2 regions of the Shewanella sp. SM23 genome follow, and region 1 is predicted to be linked to the other one. Evidence: predicted binding sites of a transcription regulator. Region 1 holds the regulator's gene; the other holds the start of a gene.
The links. The regulator sigma-54, encoded in region 1, starts transcription at its own class of promoters, with help from an activator protein. The targets are predictions, from matches to a motif close to GTTGGCACGNNNNTNGNNT.
Positions count from the first base shown of each region.

Region 2: flgF (flagellar basal-body rod protein FlgF) is a predicted target of sigma-54. The motif match lies at 4,880-4,898, and genes of this name have one in related genera.

Region 1 is NZ_JAKKRM010000019.1:78,822-86,229, reverse strand. It holds gene mgtE (magnesium transporter) at 1-761, opposite strand, end outside; gene L5L98_RS18920 (HPr family phosphocarrier protein) at 1,011-1,286, opposite strand; gene rapZ (RNase adapter RapZ) at 1,273-2,127, opposite strand; gene ptsN (PTS IIA-like nitrogen regulatory protein PtsN) at 2,124-2,567, opposite strand; gene hpf (ribosome hibernation promoting factor) at 2,570-2,857, opposite strand; gene L5L98_RS18900 (RNA polymerase factor sigma-54) at 2,886-4,364, opposite strand; gene lptB (LPS export ABC transporter ATP-binding protein) at 4,472-5,203, opposite strand; gene lptA (lipopolysaccharide transport periplasmic protein LptA) at 5,200-5,754, opposite strand; gene lptC (LPS export ABC transporter periplasmic protein LptC) at 5,741-6,301, opposite strand; gene kdsC (3-deoxy-manno-octulosonate-8-phosphatase KdsC) at 6,298-6,849, opposite strand; gene L5L98_RS18875 (KpsF/GutQ family sugar-phosphate isomerase) at 6,849-7,408, opposite strand, start outside.
Region 2 is NZ_JAKKRM010000003.1:338,975-346,382, reverse strand. It holds gene L5L98_RS06295 (chemotaxis protein CheV) at 1-616, shown strand, start outside; gene L5L98_RS06290 (CheR family methyltransferase) at 717-1,556, shown strand; gene flgB (flagellar basal body rod protein FlgB) at 1,700-2,104, shown strand; gene flgC (flagellar basal body rod protein FlgC) at 2,107-2,523, shown strand; gene flgD (flagellar hook assembly protein FlgD) at 2,548-3,318, shown strand; gene flgE (flagellar hook protein FlgE) at 3,401-4,762, shown strand; gene flgF (flagellar basal-body rod protein FlgF) at 4,935-5,678, shown strand; gene flgG (flagellar basal-body rod protein FlgG) at 5,689-6,477, shown strand; gene flgH (flagellar basal body L-ring protein FlgH) at 6,489-7,163, shown strand; gene L5L98_RS06250 (flagellar basal body P-ring protein FlgI) at 7,175-7,408, shown strand, end outside.

The DNA of each region.
Region 1 (7,408 bases):
ACGTCATCGATTGTGATACGCCCGAGCAGCTTACCATCACTGTCGACGACAGGTGCCGATACCCAGTCATTGCGTTCGAATTTCTGCGCGACTTCGCTGTCGGACATGCTCACAGGAATACTTTGAATATTGGGATCCATGATATTGCGAATTGTGGTGCTTGGCGCGCAAGTCAGCAGATCTGCCAGCCTAACACCGCCAAGGACTTTGTCCTGTTTGTCGACCACATATAAGGTATCTGTGGTATCGGGTAGGTTGCCCCTTTGCCGAAGATAGCGCAGCACCACATCGATATTCACATCGGGTCTTAAGGTGACTGTATCTGTGTTCATCAAGCTGCCGGCGGTCTCATCTGGATAAGATAGGGCTTGTTCTACCCTCAGGCGATTTTGTTCCGTCATCGACTGCAGCACTTGTTTGTAAACTGCGTCGGGTAGACTTCGCAGAATATAGGCGAGATCGTCGGTGTCCATGCTTGCTGTCGCTTTCGCGACTCGCTCAGGGCTCATGCTGCGGATAAGTGGGTCTTTGAGTTCTTCACTCAACTCATCGAGTATGTCGCCTATTTGTTCCTGATCGATGAGCTGCCACAATACTTGTCTGGCACTTGGCGGTGATGATTCTAAGATCAGCGCGATATCTGAGGCGGCCATTTTTTGCAGCATATTACGCACGTGTACAAACATGCCGCTGCTAAGCGCTTGGTTTAACTGGTCGAGACTATGTCCGGTGTGATCGTTTTCTGCATTATCTACGGGCATTTGTCCTCCATTGTGCGGCAAATTGGTTTGAGATCTTAGTGTTGGGCTAGGATTTAGCGGTGACTAAGCGTCAGTCGATGACACAGATTAAGGCGGCTAAGGTAAGGTTAAGGCCAGTGCCAGCGTAATGACCGCTAGTGTAATCGCCAGTAGCTTGTATCGTCGAGCGACAAATGTTTTCTGAATGGCAAGTTTTTTAAACTAGACATGAAGTGAAACTAACGATGAAGTGCTTAGTGTGAAGTGAAACTAACAGGCTTCGTCAAACTTAGCGTCGATTAAGGCACAAATGGCATCGAGAGCCGGCTCTGCATCTGGGCCTTCGGCGATCAGCTTAATGGTTTTACCCATACCAGTTTCAAGCATCAGTAAGCCAAGTACACTGGCGGCCGATGCTTGTTTATCGCCTTGGATTAAGGTGATGGTCGCATCAAACTCGGAAGCCAGTACCACCAACTTAGTGGCGGCACGGGCATGTAAACCGAGCTTATTACAGATGGTTATCTGACGTTCAAGCTTTGGCATTGTTGAGCTCTCGATGACGGGCATAAACTTTATGTTTACCGTTACTAAAGCGTTTTGCCAATTGCTCTGCGACGTAAACCGATCTGTGCTGTCCACCTGTGCAGCCAATAGCTACCGTTAAATAACTGCGATTGTTACGCTCGAGATGCGGCAGCCAAGTCTCCAGTAAATTTTCGATTTGCCAGATGAACTTATTAACCAGTGGTTGACGATTTAAGAACTCAGCTACGGGTTCATCTAAGCCAGTCAATGGCCGCAGCGCCAACTCCCAGTGGGGATTGGGCAGGAAGCGCACATCGAACATAAAGTCGGCTTCGGTGGGCATTCCGTGCTTAAAGCCAAAGGACTCGAAGTTGATCACGAGTTCTTTATCGACACTACCAAGGAGAATTTGTCTGACTTGGTCGCTTAAATCATAGATATTCAGATTCGACGTATCTATGTAGTGATCGACCAGTTTTGACATAGGCTCGAGCAGTTTCCCCTCCAGCTTTATCGCTTCTTGCAAAGAGACTCGGCTCTTCGACAAAGGATGTAAACGGCGGGTTTCGCTGTAACGCTTAAGCAGAATTTTATCGCTGGAGTTAAGGAAGAAGCTCGTTAACTCAGTATCTGGAGGTAGGCTAGCGAGTTGTTTCACTAAGACCTTATCCTGCTCAGGCATGTTACGCACGTCGACACTGATGGCGACGAGATCGTTACTGCCTTTGAGTTGCTCAAGCAAACTGCCAATCAATGGCAAGGGAAGGTTATCGACACAATAATAGCCGAGATCTTCGAGTACCCTAAGGGCGACAGATTTGCCTGAGCCTGAGCGGCCCGACACTATGACCAGTTTCATCCAGTGATTACCTGATAGAGTTCCGTTTCATCATGCGTCTTGCGTAATTGCTTTAATATTTGCTTGTCGCTCAGCTTTTCGGCCATGCAAGACAAGGTACTTAAGTGCTGCTGACATTGGTCTGCAGGCACCAGTAGTGCAAATAAAATATCAACAGGTTGCTTATCGATAGCATCAAATGCTATCGGCTCTTCACACTTAATTAGTATGGCAATGGGCTGATCTATATCGGCTAGTCGACCATGTGGAATGGCGATGCCGTTACCTATACCTGTGCTCCCCATCTTTTCGCGCGCCACTAGGCTTTCGAATATCTCTTGAGATGAGAGGGTCGGGTACTGGGCAGCGACTAAGTCGCTGATGAGTTCCAGTACCTTTTTCTTGCTGCCCGGAGTGGCGCAGGTAGTGCACTCCGGCCGCAGTATGGTACAAAGTTCCATTATTAGTGTTTTGTTAACTTCTCTTTGTGTTTAATAACCTGACGGTCAAGCTTGTCAATCAGGGCGTCTATAGCGGCATACATGTCAGCATGCTCTGAAGTAGCAAAAACTTCACCACCTATGAGGTTTATTCTCGCTTCGGCAATCTGTTGCATTTTCTCAACATTGAGCACAACGTGCACATTATTGATCTGTTCGAAATGGCGTTCAAGTTTTGAAAACTTTTCTTCTACATATGCACGTAACGATTCGGTAATTTCGATATGGTGCCCACTTAGGTTTATTTGCATAGAAACGTCCTCCGATATCCACTGTAGGTTATAAACTTTTACGCTGATTAGAAGGTGGAATAAGCATAGCCTCTCGGTACTTCGCAATGGTTCTGCGGGCTACGTTGATCCCTTGTTCTGCCAGAAGTTGAGCCATCTTACTATCGCTTAATGGTTTTTTCTGGTTTTCCGCTGCCACCAGTTTCTTTATAAAGGCTCTGATTGCTGTGGATGAGCACTCACCACCATCGTCAGTACCGACGTGGCTAGAGAAGAAGTATTTTAGTTCAAAAAGTCCCTTAGGGGTATGCATGTATTTTTGAGTTGTGACCCGTGAGATGGTGGACTCATGCATTTCTACCGCTTCGGCAATATCGTTAAGCACCATAGGTTTCATGGCTTCTTCACCGTACTCAAAGAAACCTTGCTGATATTGCACTATGCAATTAGCAACTTTAAGCAAAGTGTCGTTACGGCTTTCTAAGCTCTTAATAAACCATTTAGCCTCTTGCAGATGGCCGCGAATAAATTGGCTATCGGCTTGGTTTTTGGTACTGCGTGCCATAGAAGCATAATGTTGATTTACATTGATTTTTGGCATGCAGTCAGGATTAAGCTCAACGACCCAGCGGCCATTTTTCTTCGACACAGACACATCTGGGATAACGTATTCGTCATTATTGGGCGTGATCAACAAACCTGGGCGAGGATTGAGAGTTTGGATAAGTGCTATACCATCCCTTAATTCATCTTCTTTTAATTTAGTCTTACGCATCAATAACCTAAAATCACGGGCGGCGATCAGATCTAAATGATCTTTGATCAGCATACGGGCGTTTTCTAGGTTGGGAGTATCAGCGGCGAAATGCGACAGTTGGATTAGCAGGCATTCACTTAAATCGCGGGCGGCAACGCCTATGGGATCAAAATGCTGAATGCGCTTGAGTACGGCTTCGACTTCGTCAAGCTCGACCTCCGAATTGCCCATGGCTTCGAGGATTTCGTCAGTACTTTGGGTGAGATAGCCTTGATCGTCGATGGCATCAATAATGGCGGTGGCAATGGCTAAATCGGTTTCAGAAAACGGCGTGAGGTTTTTTTGCCATTCTAAGTGTTCGTACAAACCTTCACTGGTCTCGCCTTGGAAGGGCATATCGTCTTCACGACTGCCGCCGGGGCCTGAGTTTGGGGAGGCGGTAAACACTTCATCCCATGTGGTGTCCATGGGGAGCTCATCGGGCATGGATTCTTTGGTTAGCGACTCTGCCGTGTCTATGGTGGAGCTGTCTTTTTCTGGTGGCAGAGTGCTAGATTCACTGAAATCCGTATCGGATAGCGTTTGGTTTACAGGGGTTTTAGTGGCGTCGAATTGATCCTCTTCCAGCTCGAGAAGGGGATTAGAATCTAATGCTTGCTGGATCTCTTGCTGCAGTTCTAATGACGACAGTTGCAACAGACGTATGGCCTGTTGTAATTGTGGCGTCATGGTTAACTGTTGACCCAGTTTGAGCTGGAGTGACGCTTTCATGTTACCGCTGATCCCTACGTTATTATTGTTGGATGAGGTCGCTTATTATTATCTTGAGTGAAGCCCAATGGCGGTATAAATTGCCTCCATTGGCTTCGCTCGATTAACTATAGCCTGAATTGTTCACCTAAGTACACAGCCCTAACTTGCTGATTGTCTAAGATCTCTGCTGGAGTTCCTTCGGCAATAAGGTTTCCGTGACTCACAATATAAGCATGTTCACATACATCTAATGTCTCGCGGACATTATGGTCTGTGATCAGTACGCCAAGGCCGCGACTTTTGAGTTGTTCGATAATCTTCTTGATGTCGATAACCGAAATAGGATCGACGCCGGCAAACGGTTCATCGAGCAAAATGAACTTAGGATTAGCGGCTAAAGCCCGCGCAATTTCGACGCGGCGACGTTCGCCACCCGACAATGACATGCCTTGGCTGTCACGGATGTGGGTGATATGAAACTCTTCGAGCAGATGTTCTAGTTCTTCTTCTCGTTCTTCGTTTTTAAGTTCTTTACGAGTTTGCAGTACGGCCATGATGTTGTCATGAACAGTTAGCTTACGAAAGATACTGGCTTCTTGCGGTAAGTAACCTATGCCTTTGCGGGCACGCAGATGCATAGGATCTGCGGTTAAATCATCATCGTCGATAAAGATATGTCCCTTATCGCTCTTCACTAGCCCGACAACCATGTAAAATGTCGTGGTTTTACCTGCACCGTTTGGACCGAGTAGGCCAACGACTTGACCGGTTTTTACCGTCAGACTGACGTCTTTAACCACTTGGCGACTCTTGTAACTTTTCGCCAGATTTTGTGCTCTTAAGGTGATTTGGGTCATTTAGAGTCCTGCTTTTTTACAGGTTTATCCGCCGGAGCGTCTGATTTAGCATCATCTTGATAGTTTTCAGGCTGAATAATAGTGATCACGCGATCGTCACCACTGCCAGTACTCTCGGCCATCAATTTCTGTTGAATCATGTTATAGCGGATTAAATTGCCTGTAACTTGGCTACCTGCTTGATCTAATGACGCCATACCTTTCAGTGTTAAGGTGCGGCTCGCCATATCGTAACGAATTTCTTTCGCGCTCGCCGATGCAGGACGGCCATCGTCTAATATTTGGCTATACGTAGCAGGGTTGCCTGTGGCGACCAAAGTTTTGCTATTTTCACCTTCAGCGGAAAATGCACGCAGTTCATTTGCTTGGATTTTTATTGAGCCTTGGGTAACTTCCACTGGACCAAAGAAGATGATCTGGTTGTTTTTGATATCCGCAGTTTGGCTCACAGCTTTAATTTTGACTTCTTGCTTTAAGTCGCCGACTTTCGCGAAAGCACTCATGCTCATAATTAGCATTAGGCTGGCAAGTAATACGTTATTTTGCTTCATATGTTCCTACTACCTGACTGGTCAATTGCACTTCTTGCGCGTTGAGGTCGGCATAAAGGCCTTGGCCTTGAATATTAAAATCTTTCCCTGTGACGTAAATGGTACGGTCAGAGGTCATTATCATAGTGTTGAGATCGAGTTCCAGATAACTGGTGGACAAGGTCTGAATCGGTTCTTCTGGGCTAATGGCATCGATAATAACATTATTTTCTAATACAACCTTGCCAGTTTCCTTGTTTAGCTTGCCCTGATCTGCCCTGAGCTGCCATTGTGCTTTACCTTGGTCTGGATAAACAAGATAAACAGGTTGAGTAAAGAAAGTTTGATTCGTTGAATCATAATGTTCCATGTGTTTCGCCGTCACACGGCTATTCACTAGTCCTTGCTCATTGAACTCAACACTGCGCAGATCTTCAACGATGAAATCTGGGGTATTTTGATCTTTTACTCTGTTATCGGAATCACCGCTGTGTTTGTTCTGCACTTGCCAGTAAAGCGCTAGTGCGGTTCCAAAAAAAGCGATAATCGCGAGTGTCACACGACTCATATACTCATTCCATGGGCCGAAGTGAATTTATTTTGACTTAGGAGTAACAGATCTGTGAGTTCACGCAGTGCACCGTGGCCACCATTGAGCGTAGTCACAAAATGGGCGTGTTGGCGTACATAGGGGTGGCCGTCAGCAACACTGACCGCTAAACCGACGACATTCATCACGGGGAGATCGACAATATCATCACCGATATAAGCCACTTCTTCTGGGGTGACACCATAAAGTGCGAGCAATGCTTCATAGGGCTCGAACTTATTGTCTACGCCTTGGTAAATATGGGTAACACCAAGGGCTGTCATACGGTTTTCAACGATTTTGGATTGACGTCCTGTGATCACGGCGAGGTTGAAACCGCTGGTGAGGAGTGAGCGCACGCCATAACCGTCACGGGTATGGAAGGCTTTGAGCTCTTCGCCGCTATTGCTCAAGTAAATACGGCCGTCGGAAAACACCCCATCGACGTCACAGATTAACAGTTTAATCTTTTGCGCGCGTTGCCACACATCATCACTGATTGGGCCGTAAAATCCTTGCTGTGGCATTAAATGACTCCTGCTTTTACCATATCGAGCATGTTAAGAGCGCCAATAGGATGGCGATCTTTATCGATAACAATTAATCCGTTGATATTTTTTGAGTCCATCACTTGCAGTGCTTGGGCGGCCAATACATTATCCGTGATCGTGACGCAGTTACGGGTCATCACATCGGCAATGGGCGTCGTGCGTAAATTCACTTCGGCATCAATAACGCGGCGTAAATCACCATCAGTGAAGATACCAACCAGTTTGCGCTGATCATCAATAATCGCCGTCATGCCTAAGCCTTTCTTGGAGATTTCGTACAGGGCTTCTGTGATGCAAATATCGTGGTTGACGAGCGGTAAGTCATCACCGCTGTGCATCACATCGCAGACTTTTAACAGCAACTTACGTCCTAATGCACCGCCGGGATGGGACATAGCAAAATCATCACGGGTAAAGCCTTTCGCTTGCAGCAGCGCAATGGCGATGGCATCGCCCATCACTAAGGTTGCTGTGGTACTTGAGGTGGGTGCTAGTCCAAGTGGGCAAGCCTCTTCTGGGACTTCAATACATAAAT
Region 2 (7,408 bases), on a different contig from region 1:
AGGCTTCTTGGTCAGTTCTGTTGAGCGGATAATCAACATGAATTGGGAAGCGATTATGCCTCCGCCGCAAGGTGCTGGCCGTTATTCTTATCTGACAGCTGTGACTGAAATTGAAGGTGAATTAGTTGAAATTCTCGATGTGGAAAAAATCTTAGATGAGATTTCACCGGTTAAAACGGCTATCAGTGAAGAAGCCAATGAAAAACTGACCCTCGACAGAACTCAGCATTACCATATTATGGTTATTGATGATTCTGCCGTGGCGCGTAAACAAATTATTCGTTCACTCGAGTCATTGAATTTACAAATTGATACCGCAAAAGATGGTCGTGAAGCATTAGACAAGCTTAAAGAGATCGCCAAAGAGATGGATAATGTGGCCGATGAGATCCCCCTCATCATCTCTGATATTGAGATGCCTGAAATGGATGGCTACACCCTGACTGCTGAAATCCGAGATGATCCTAAGCTTAAGCATATTAAAGTGGTACTGCATACTTCGTTAAGTGGTGTATTCAATCAGGCAATGGTTCAAAAAGTGGGGGCTAATGACTTTATCGCTAAGTTTAATCCTGACGAACTGGCCGCTGCTGTGAATAAGCATTTAAGTTTGTAATTGCTGTAGGTTAGTACCTAGATACGCTTTACGCTATAATCTCGACTTTATAACATGATGGTTTCGCACTGATTTTGGTGCTTGCTATAGGATTTAGGATGTGAATGTGCCAAATAAATCACTCGCTGAGGCTGAATATAATCAATTTAGGTTGTTCTTAGAGCAACACAGCGGCATCGTACTGGGTGAAAATAAGCAATATCTTGTGCGCAGTCGTCTTGCTCCTTTGATGGGCAAATATAACCTGCCATCCTTATCTGATGTGGTTAAGCATTCGATGAAGCCTACTGAGCGTGCGCTCAGAGCTGAAGTGATCGATGCTATGACGACCAATGAAACCCTTTGGTTCCGTGATCGTTATCCATTTGAGTTGTTGAATAATGTCCTACTACCTGAATACAGTCGTCTGGGGCGTCCGCTTAAAATTTGGTCTGCGGCTTGCTCGTCAGGCCAAGAGCCATACTCATTGGCTATGACTATTCTTGAGTATCAACAGAAGAAGCCTGGTGCCTTGGCTGGTAGTGCTTCTATTCAAGCAACGGATTTATCTCCTTCCATGTTGGAACGTTGCAAAAATGCCGAGTACGATAGTTTGGCATTAGCGCGTGGTTTATCTGAAGAACGTAAGCGTCAGTTTTTTGATGCATTACCTTCAGGCAATATGAAGTTAAAGGACAATGTGAAGCGGTTGGTGAACTTTAGAGCGCATAATTTACTCGAGAGTTATAGTCTGCTTGGCAAGTTCGACATTATCTTTTGCCGCAATGTGCTGATTTATTTTGCACCAGAGGCAAAGGCAAAAATTTTGCGGCAATTCGCTGCCGCTCTCAATCCCAAAGGGATTTTATTTCTCGGTGCATCAGAATCTATCGCTGGTTTAACGGACGAGTTTGATATGGTTCGTTGTAACCCTGGCATTTATTACCAGAAAAAGACTTAACTCAGCCGCTCTAAAGAAAATTACCGACAATTGTCGGTAATTTTTTACCCATCACTTGCTCATCCTTGTTGTTATTCTCAAAATTTTCCTGATGTTGGCACATGAATTGCTTTATTTTCGTGAGAACACGAGGAGGCAATTTTATGGCGATCAATTTTGATAATGCACTGGGTGTGCATCAATACACTCTCGGTATTAGAGCGCAGCGGGCTGAAGTCATTTCAAGCAATATCGCTAACGCAGATACGCCACATTACAAAGCCCGCGATGTTGATTTTTCTGCGGCAATGCAGGCCGCTCGAGGCCAACAGCAGCAGCGAAATAGTCTTGAAATGCAAGAGCCAGATAAGCATTTTGGGCTTGCGGAGTTGACTGGGCAATTTGTTAAGTTCCGTGTGCCAAATCAACCCGATACCGGTGATGGTAATACTGTTGATATCCAACAGGAACAATCGGCATTCATGCAAAATGCACTTGAATATCAAATGTCGCTAGGTTTTTTAGACAGTAAGTTTAGTGGCATGAAGAAAGCGTTGAGAGGGGATTAATCATGAGTTTATTTAGCATATTTGATGTTGCTGGCTCGGGAATGTCTGCTCAATCGGTCAGGCTAAACACCACCGCGAGCAACATAGCCAACGCGGATTCCGTCTCGAGTAGTGTAGATAAGACCTATCGTTCTCGTCATCCCATTTTTGAAGCCGAAATGGCTAAGGCCCAAAGTCAGCAACAAGCCTCTCAAGGTGTAGCTGTAAAAGGCATTGTAGAAAGTGATAAACCACTACTGAAAGAATACTCGCCCGATCATCCAATGGCGGATGCGGACGGCTTTATTTATAAACCGAATGTTAATGTCATGGAAGAAATGGCAGATATGATTTCTGCTTCGCGCTCATATCAAATGAATGTTCAAGTCGCTGAAGCAGCTAAGTCTATGCTGCAACAAACACTTGGGATGGGTAAATAACATGTGTTACTTAGGAGGTAAGCTGTGAGCCTCATTAATCAAATTAACCAAGCGTCGGCGCAGACGGCTCAAAATAAGAGTCAGCCAAATGCCGTTACGACGAATTCATCAACCAGCTCAACGGGTAATCCGTTTCTTGATGGCATACGTTTGCCAAAAGAGTCAATAGTACCGGAAGCAAAAAGCCAGCAGTTAACTCAAGATGACTTTTTCTCGTTATTAAGCCAACAGTTATCGATGCAAGATCCCTTTAAGCCCGTCGACAACGACCAAATGATTGCGCAGATGGCATCATTCTCGACGGTTGATGGTATTACTAAGTTGAATAAGGAAATCGTTAATTTAAACGGTGTTATGACATCAAGCCAAGCATTACAGGCATCAGGACTTGTTGGTCGCAAGGTGTTGATCCCAACTGATACAGGTAACATTTCAGCTGAAAGCCCAACAATAAAAGGTGTGATTAGCACGCCAGCTAAAATTCCTGAAGTTACTGTACGTGTTGAGGATGAGAAAGGCCAAGTTGTGACCACCTTTAAAGTTGATGGCAGTAAGGGGGGCAATGTCGATGTTAACTGGGATGGCCTCGATAAAGATGGAAACCCTGTAACCACAGGTAACTATACGATCAAGGCGAGTGGTTTAGTGGATGGGAAATCCCAAGAATTGCCAGTCTCGACCTATGCTCATGTGACCAGCGTTTCTCTCGGTACGGCCAGTACTGGCGCGATTCTTAACTTGAGAGGCGGTATGGGCATCAAGTTAACCGATGTGTTAGCTGTGTCTGAAACCTAAGTTTGCATAAAAGAATTTTTGCAGTATCCGAATTGAGCGTAAGTTGCTCATAAATGAATTGAGTCAAGTGTAGAGGTGAATTATGTCGTTTAACATTGCATTGAGTGGCATTTCTGCCGCGCAGAAAGATTTAAACACTACGGCGAATAACATTGCTAATGCGAACACCATTGGCTTTAAAGAGTCCCGTGCTGAATTTGCGGATGTTTACGCTAATTCTATTTTTTCAAATGCTAAAACTGCTGTCGGTGGTGGTGTTGCTACGAGTCAAGTGGCACAGCAATTCCATCAAGGTAGCTTACAGTTGACGAATAACTCCCTTGATATGGCGATTAAAGGTGGTGGCTTTTTTGTTACTGCCTCTGAACTGGGTACATTAGACCACTCGTTTACCCGTGCTGGAGCATTTAAGGTCGATAAAAATAATTACATGGTTGATTCTGCTGGTAATTATTTGCAAACTTTCCCAGTGGATAAAGATGGGAACTCAACATCAGTGAGTTTAACGACGGCTAAGCCGGTACAAATACCAGACACTGCAGGTAGCCCTGTAAAGACTGAGAATGTTACTTTACAAATGAACTTAAATGCTAAGGAAAGTGCACTCGACCCCGCGGCATTCGATCCTTTAGATGCAAAAACCTACAATAACGTTACATCAATGACAATTTATGACTCACTCGGTGAGCCACATATTATGACCACTTATTTTGTTAAGCCCAAAGATGGTTCGTACAATGGTGAGAACAATTGGGTGGCTTACTATGCTGTTGATGGAAAACAAGTCGATCTAGCTGGTCCTGCTGGTACTTATCAAACAGATACCACAGGAGATGGTACACCTGATGCAACGGGCACGGCTCAAACTGCTGGTGGTTGGAAAGGCTCTGTCCTCAAGTTTAATTCTGTTGGTGTCTACACTGGTAGTGATCCTGCTATAGTCAAGACTGAGGCTTTGGGCGTCAGTGGTGCGGGTGTTTTAGGGGCTGGTGCCGATGGTACTCAAGATTTGACTGTGAAGTTTAATGCCCCAACGCAATATGCGGCTCCTTTTGGTGCAACTGAGTTGACGCAAGATGGTACAACTGTAGGTCGCTTAACTAACGTTGAAATCGGTGAAGATGGTTTAGTGACCGCGAGTTATTCTAATGGTTCAACCGTGCCTTTAGCACGGGTTGCTTTAGTTCGTTTTGCTAACGAACAAGGTTTAACGCAAGTGGGTAATACGTCGTGGAAGGCTAGTTTGAACTCTGGTCCAGCGTTAGCGGGTGAGGCAAATAGTGGAACTTTTGGTAGCATCAGTTCATCGGCGTTAGAGCAATCTAACATTGATTTAACGACTGAACTGGTCGATTTAATTTCGGCGCAGCGTAACTTCCAAGCGAACTCCCGTACCCTTGAAGTGAATAACACGCTGCAACAAACCGTATTACAAATCCGCTAATCATTACTTTATTTAACTAAGTGTTGCCGCCAGTGGCAACACTTAGCCTTTATCCTGCCGTCAACTCACTTCATTTCTTTATTCTTCAATTTTATCAGTAAATTAAAATCAATTTTTATTGGCACGATGCTTGCTTTGATATCGTCATGTAGAAAATTTGACGGAGCAGTCTGTGGACAAATTCCTTTATGTCGCCATGAGTGGCGCTAAGCAAAATATGAATGAGCTGGCACTCCGTGCGAACAACTTAGCCAATGCTAATACCGATGGTTTTAAATCAGATATGGCGCAGGCCAGATCGATGCAAGCCTTCGGTGAAGGGTTGCCTTCAAGGGTGTTTGCGATGACAGAATCTCCGTCAGCTAATTTTCGCTCTGGTCCGATTAAAACCACTGGACGGGATCTCGATGTTGCCATTAAAGGTGATGGCTGGTTTGCCGTTCAGGCGAAAGATGGCAGTGAAGCTTATACCCGTTCCGGTAGTCTCAGTTTCGATGCGACGGGCATGTTGTATAACGACAGAGGCAATCCCGTGATGGGGGACGCTGGCCCGATAGTGCTGCCATTACCTATTGATAAAGTGTCAATTTCACAGGATGGCATAGTGTCTGTTCGCCCTCAAGGGGCGACTGCTGAAGTAATAGAAGAAGTGGCGAGATTGAAGTTAGTCAATCCCGGCAATGCGCAGATGATGCGTGGTGAAGATGGATTATTTCGACAAATGTCAGGTGAACCTGCACCAGCTGACCCTTTCGTCGCAGTTGAAAGTGGCGCCGTAGAGGGCAGTAATGTTAACCCTGTTGATGAAATGGTGTCTTTAATTGATCTTCAGCGGCAGTTTGAATTGCAAGTCAAGATGATGAAAACCGCGGAAGAGAATGATCGCGCTTCATCTTCATTAATGCGTATTAGTTAGGAGATAGATTATGCATCCGGCGTTATGGATTAGTAAAACTGGCTTAGACGCACAGCAAACTGATATTTCAGTGATTTCAAACAACGTAGCGAACGCTAGCACTGTGGGCTACAAAAAAAGCCGCGCAGTATTTGAAGATTTACTCTATCAAACAGTTAACCAAGCGGGTGGTGTTAGTGCTTCTAACACTAAGTTACCCAACGGATTAAACATCGGTGCGGGTACGAAAGTCGTCGCCACTCAAAAAATGTTTACTCAGGGTAACATGCTGACGACGGATAACTCACTGGATCTCATGATTGAAGGTCCTGGATTTTTTGAAATCCAGCTCCCTGATGGAACCACTGCTTATACTCGAAATGGTCAGTTTACCTTAGACGATACGGGTCAGATTGTGACGCCAGGTTCTGGCTATTTGCTACAACCCGCGATCACTATTCCTGATAATGCGACCAGTATTACCGTTTCAGCAGAGGGTGAAGTTTCAGTAAAAACGCCGGGTACCGCTGAGAACCAAGTCGTGGGTCAGTTGACTATGACGGATTTTATTAATCCATCGGGTCTAGATCCTATGGGACAAAACTTATATACGGAAACCGGTGCGAGCGGCACGCCAATTCAAGGTACCGCTTCGTTAGATGGCATGGGAGCGATTCGTCAAGGCGCCTTAGAAACCTCTAATGTTAACGTGACCGAGGAACTGGTTAACCTTATCGAAAGTCAGCGTATTTACGAGATGAACTCCAAAGTGATTTCAGCGGTAGATCAGATGCTGTCTTATGTGACTCAGAATTTATAGAGGCAAACATCATGGCTAGATATCTTGTGTTGGCCGTCGCGTTATTGCTTGCAGCCTGTAGCTCGACGCAAAAGAAACCCCTTGCGGATGATCCCTTTTACGCGCCGGTATACCCAGAGGCGCCGCCGACCAAAATTGCCGCAACTGGCTCTATTTATCAAGACAGTCAAGCATCTAGTTTGTATTCGGATATACGCGCCCACAAAGTTGGCGACATTATCACTATCGTATTGAAGGAATCGACTCAAGCTAAGAAGAGTGCAGGCAATCAGATCAAAAAAGGCTCAGATATGAGCTTAGATCCCATCTTTGCAGGTGGTAGTAATGTGTCCATTGGCGGAGTGCCAATTGATTTGCGTTACAAAGATAGTATGAACACTAAGCGTGAATCGGATGCGGATCAGAGCAATAGTCTAGATGGCAGCATCTCGGCAAACGTGATGCAAGTGTTGAACAACGGCAGTTTAGTGATCCGTGGTGAAAAATGGATTTCAATCAATAATGGTGATGAGTTTATTCGTGTCACTGGTCTCGTTCGCTCGCAGGACATTAAACCCGATAACACTGTCGATTCAACGCGAATGGCTAATGCCCGTATCCAATACAGTGGCACAGGCACTTTCGCAGATGCTCAAAAAGTGGGCTGGTTAAGCCAGTTCTTTATGAGCGACTGGTGGCCCTTCTAAGGAGTCGTATCATGAAATATAAACTGGTGTTAGCCGTTGCCATGCTAGTGTTTTCTCTACCTAGTCAGGCTGAACGAATTAAAGATATTGCCAATGTGCAAGGAGTGCGTAGTAACCAGTTGATTGGTTATGGCTTAGTGGTCGGTTTGCCGGGAACGGGGGAAAAAACCAGTTATACCGAGCAGACCTTTATGACTATGCTCAAAAACTTTGGGATTAATCTTCCTGACAACGTCAAACCGAAA